DNA from 2 places in the Cutibacterium sp. KB22876 genome. Region 2 is predicted to be linked to the other one. Evidence: riboswitches for the same ligand, from Rfam matches in the RefSeq annotation. Region 2 holds a riboswitch; the other holds the start of a gene.
What was found. A riboswitch is a leader RNA that binds a small molecule or an ion and turns the genes downstream of it on or off. The one in region 2 is predicted to bind cobalamin.

Region 1 (2,386 bases), 730 kb from region 2:
TCCGGCCATAGCCGAGGAGACCACCAACCGACGGTGGCCATGACCGATGAAGGATCGCATGAGGTGGGGGATGACCAGTCCGACGAAACCGATGCCGCCGGAGATAGCCACCGCCATGGCCACCCCAGCCGATACGGGGACGAGAAGCAGCACATGGATGACGGTCGGGTCGATCCCGACCGCGGTGGCCGTGGAATCCCCGGACGCCAACGCGTCGAGCCATGGGGCACATGCCCACAGCAGTACAGTCAGAACGATCGCCACGGCAACGTTCGTCCATCCCTGCCCCCAGCTGGCTCGAGACAGGTCACCGAGGGTCCAGAACATCACCGCGCGTGCAGTCTCGGCCGAGTCGGAGGAGATGATGATGAAATTGGTGACGGCTTGAAAGATGAATCCCACCGCGAGACCGGCGAGGACGAGACGCAGCGTCGACGAGTTCCGGCCGCCGCCCATGAACAGCACGATCGCGGTCGACAGCAGCGCTCCCAGGAAGGCCATGCCGGCTACTGCGAATGACGAGGTGACGCCGACGATGATGATCGCCGCGGCAGCTCCCGAGGAGGCTCCCGCGCTCACGCCAAGTACGTAGGGCTCTGCGAGGGGGTTGCGAACCACGGCTCGGAGTGCGACTCCGGCGACACCGAGGGTCGCGCCGACGCCGAGCCCGGTGACGATGCGAGGCATGCGGTTCTGCCAGACGATCGCGTCGGTAATGGAGTCCCAGGTCACGTGAATGGGAATGTCACAATGGTCGGCGAGTACCCCCAAGACCTGACCGATGGGTACCGGTGCGGCACCAAAGGCAATCGAGAGTACCGGCATGAGCACGAGGAGAGTCACGAGTAGGAAGAAGCGAGTCGGGGTACGGCGGTGAAGGAGTCGAGCCAAGGGAAAGCCGTCCTCGTCAGGGCCGAATCGCGCGGCCGTCGGTCAGATACGGTCCAGGAGGTTTTCGGACTTGGCCTCAACCGAACGGGCGCCTTCCCGGTTTCCCAGTGGCTTGTCTGCCCGTTCGTCCGCCTTACCGCTGCGCGTCAGCCCCCGATTCACACGGGGTTCCCTACGCCGGACGCAGTCATCTTAGCCGTGCCTCACAAATGGAATTCGGTTACCCTCACATCGCAGCGTTGTCCTGTCTCCAGTACCTCATGAAGGCGATGTGGCGACGGTCGATGCCATACCCATCGGCGAGGGCCCGACGTCAGTGACGCACCATGGAGGGCTTCTCGCGAGTCAGCCGTCATCGACCCCCACGGTGTCGATCGGGATGACGATGGGCGTCCCGACATCCGGGGCATGGATGATGTGCGTGTGCAGGCCAAAGACTTCTCGCATGACGTCGGCGGTGATGACCTCGGTGGGGGTTCCGTTCGCTCGAATCTCCCCGTCACGCATGGCCACTAACCAGTCGCAGTAGCGCGCCGCCATGTTGATGTCATGGAGCACCATGACGATCGTCACCCCGTCACGGCGGTTGAGGTCACGCAACAAGCTGAGAACGTCGATCTGATGGGCCAGATCAAGGTAGGTCGTCGGTTCGTCGAGGAAGAGCACGTCGGTGTTCTGGGCCAAGGCCATGGCGATCCACACTCGCTGGCGCTGACCTCCGGACAGCTCGTCAACCGGTCGTCGGGCCAGCTCGACGATTCCAGTGCGTTCCAGCGCCGACGCCACCGCCTGCTCATCGGCGGTGGTCCATCGTCCGAAAATTCCTTGGTGAGGAGCGCGTCCGCGCGCCACCAGATCTGCGACGGTGATCGTCGTCGGAGCTGTCGGGGACTGCGGCAACAACCCGACGACACGGGCGAGTTGCCGGGTCGGCACAGTGGGGAGCTCCTGACCGTCCAGGACGACCTGACCGCTGCTGGGGCGGATCAAGCGTGTCATCGTCCGTAACAGGGTGGATTTGCCACAACCGTTCGGGCCAATGATTGCCCCGATCCTTCCGGTCGGGATGCTGAGGTCGAGGTGGTCCAGGACGGCGCGGTCTCCGTACCCAACCGATACCGCGTCGGCCTTCAGATGATGACTGGTTCTCACGCACTCTCCTTTCGAGACTGACGAGCCATGACGATGAGCAGGTACACCCCGCCCAGAATCCCGGTGACCAGCCCCACCGGATAGGTGTGTGACATGAGGTTGGCGCCGACGAAGTCGCACACCAGTACCAGGACCGATCCAGTGAGCGCGGAGGCCATGAGTGGGGCATCTCCTGGGCCACACAGTCGAAATGCAATCGGTCCGCACATCAGCGACACGAAGGCGATCGGTCCTGCAACGGCAGTGGCGCAGGCCAGCACGATGACCCCGACGATCATGAGCAGAGCACGAGTCCGCTCCACGTGTACCCCCAGCCCGGTGGCCAGGTCATCCCCCACGTCCA
Region 2 (2,386 bases):
GCGTCGTCAGGAATGTCGAGATGCTCGCTCGGCATGGCATGGACGGTGTGGATGTAGCGGTGGGCCGGTCCGGGCGGCGGGCAGGCGCCGGAGTAGCCGTCCTCCTGGTAGTCGTTGGTCCACTCGCGCACGCCGGAGGGCAGCGGGCCGCCTTCGTCGAGGGAGGTGACGTCGGCCGGGATGTCGGCGAGGATCCAGTGCCAGAAGCCGGAACCAGTGGGGGCGTCGGGATCGTAGATGGTGATCGCGTAGGACTTGGTGCCCTCCGGGCCGGGCGTCCAGCTCAACTGCGGGCTGACGTTCTTGCCGCCCGCATCGGCGTGGGCGTAGGCCAGGGCGATCGGCTGGCCTTCCTTGATGGACGTGCTGGTGATCTCCATGGGTTGTGTCCTTTCCCTTGGCGTGTGTCCATGATGCCAGCCTGATGTGCGATCCGAAGGGCGTGGCAACTGGCTCTGATCGCGGGGGAGCGCACCCGCCACGGCGAGACGAGGGGGCGGGTGCGCGGATGCGTCGAGATGCGTATACCCTTCATCTTGTGCTGGTTCTCATCGCGAGGCACCAGATGTAGGGGTTTCTCGACATCTGGCGGTGATGGGAGGAAAGAGGGAATCCGGTGGGAAACCGGAACTGCCCCGCAGCGGTGACAGGGAACGACGGCGACACACGCACTGGCCATCCGGCTGGGAAGCGTCGCTCGGTAGGAACCCGTCTGGCGACGGAAAGCCCTGAAGTCCGAAGACCTGCCAGTGCCCGGGTCAGCGACCCGGTACGACTACGGGCGCGCGGGACGACCCGGGGCGAACCTGCTCCACCCGTGCGCTGCTTCGAGGAGAGAGCATGTCGACCACCCTTCATTCGGTGTCCATCAGCCAGCAGCGAGCAGTACCAGCATCCATCCGCAAGAGGGACGGACGGGTCATCGGATTCGACTCGACGAAGATCGTCGAGGCCGTCCGCAAGGCCTTCGTCGCCTGTGGCATCGACGCCCCCGAACTCCTGGCCTCCGAGGTCGCCCTCGAGGTGCTCTCCCGACTGAGCGAGATGGGTGAGGACACCCCTGACGTCGAGGCCATCCAGGACCTCGTCGAGAAGGCCCTCATGGATCAGGGACATGACGACGTCGCCAAGGCCTACATCCTCTACCGTCAGCGTCGCACCGTCGCCCGCGACCAGCAGTCCGCCCTCATGCGCACCCTGCGCGAGATCACCTTCGCCTCCGCCGAGGAGGCTGACGCTAAGCGGGAGAACGCCAACGTCGACGGCAACTCCGCAATGGGGTCGATGCTGCGCTACGGAACCGAGTCGGCCAAGCAGTTCAACCTGCTCGAGGTGCTCGACCCCACCCATGCCGCCGCCCATCGTGACGGGGACATCCACATCCACGACCTCGACTTCCTCACCCTGACGACCACCTGTTGCCAGATCAACCTCACCGATCTCTTCGAGCACGGCTTCTCCACCGGCCACGGCGTGCTGCGAACCCCGCAATCGATCGGGTCGTACGCGGCCCTGGCCTGCATCGCGATCCAGTCCAACCAGAATGACCAACACGGTGGCCAGGCGGTGCCGAACTTTGACCGAGACATGGCGCCGGGGGTCGCCAAGACCTTCGTCAAGGCCGCCCAAATCGGTCTGACGAGGACTTTCGAGGTTCTCGGTGGTGACGAGGAGCATCTCGACGAGGTGCGCGAGGCGGCCTCCGGGTGGGTGCTGGAGCCGGATGCCGCCGCGCTGGCCCGTGAGAAGGAGCAGCTGGCGGAACTGTTCGCCGGGCTCATTGACGACACCGACCGGGTCGCCGACAGAGTCCGTCGCCAGGCTGTCGAGGAGACGCGTCGTCAGACCTACCAGGCGATGGAGGCCCTCATCGCCAACCTCAACACCATGAATTCGCGAGCCGGGGCGCAGACCCCGTTCTCGTCGATCAATTACGGCACCGACACCAGCCCGGAGGCGCGGATGGTGATGCATTGCCTGCTGGAGGCCACCGAAGCCGGTCTGGGCGGCGGGGAGACCGCGATCTTCCCGATCCAGATCTTCCGGGTGCAGAAGGGTGTCAATCTCGACGACGACGACCCCAACCACGACCTGTTCCGGCTGGCCTGTCGTGTGAGTGCCAAGCGCCTCTTCCCGAACTTCTCCTTCCAGGATGCCCCGTTCAACGCCGAGTACTACGTGCCCGGCCATCCCGAGACCGAGATCGCCTACATGGGCTGCCGCACCCGGGTGATGTCGAACGTCCATGACCCCTCGCAGGCCCAGACCTGGGGACGCGGGAACCTGTCCTTCACCTCGATCAACCTGCCGAGGCTGGCGATCGAGGCCAACCACGACGTCGATGTTTTCTTCACCTCCTTCGACCGGATGATCGACCTCGTCATCG

Region 1: linked by a shared signal. The riboswitch ahead of AC6I1W_RS04510 (FecCD family ABC transporter permease) and the one ahead of AC6I1W_RS01240 (anaerobic ribonucleoside triphosphate reductase) in region 2 are both predicted to bind cobalamin.

Annotation. Positions count from the first base shown of each region.
Region 1 covers NZ_AP040858.1:998,082-1,000,467, forward strand. Annotated here, with positions in the region: gene AC6I1W_RS04510 (FecCD family ABC transporter permease) at 1-891, opposite strand, end outside; cobalamin riboswitch at 930-1,088, opposite strand; gene AC6I1W_RS04515 (ABC transporter ATP-binding protein) at 1,237-2,043, opposite strand; gene AC6I1W_RS04520 (FecCD family ABC transporter permease) at 2,040-2,386, opposite strand, start outside.
Region 2 covers NZ_AP040858.1:268,707-271,092, reverse strand. Annotated here, with positions in the region: gene AC6I1W_RS01245 (YbhB/YbcL family Raf kinase inhibitor-like protein) at 1-380, opposite strand, end outside; cobalamin riboswitch at 555-765, shown strand; gene AC6I1W_RS01240 (anaerobic ribonucleoside triphosphate reductase) at 841-2,386, shown strand, end outside.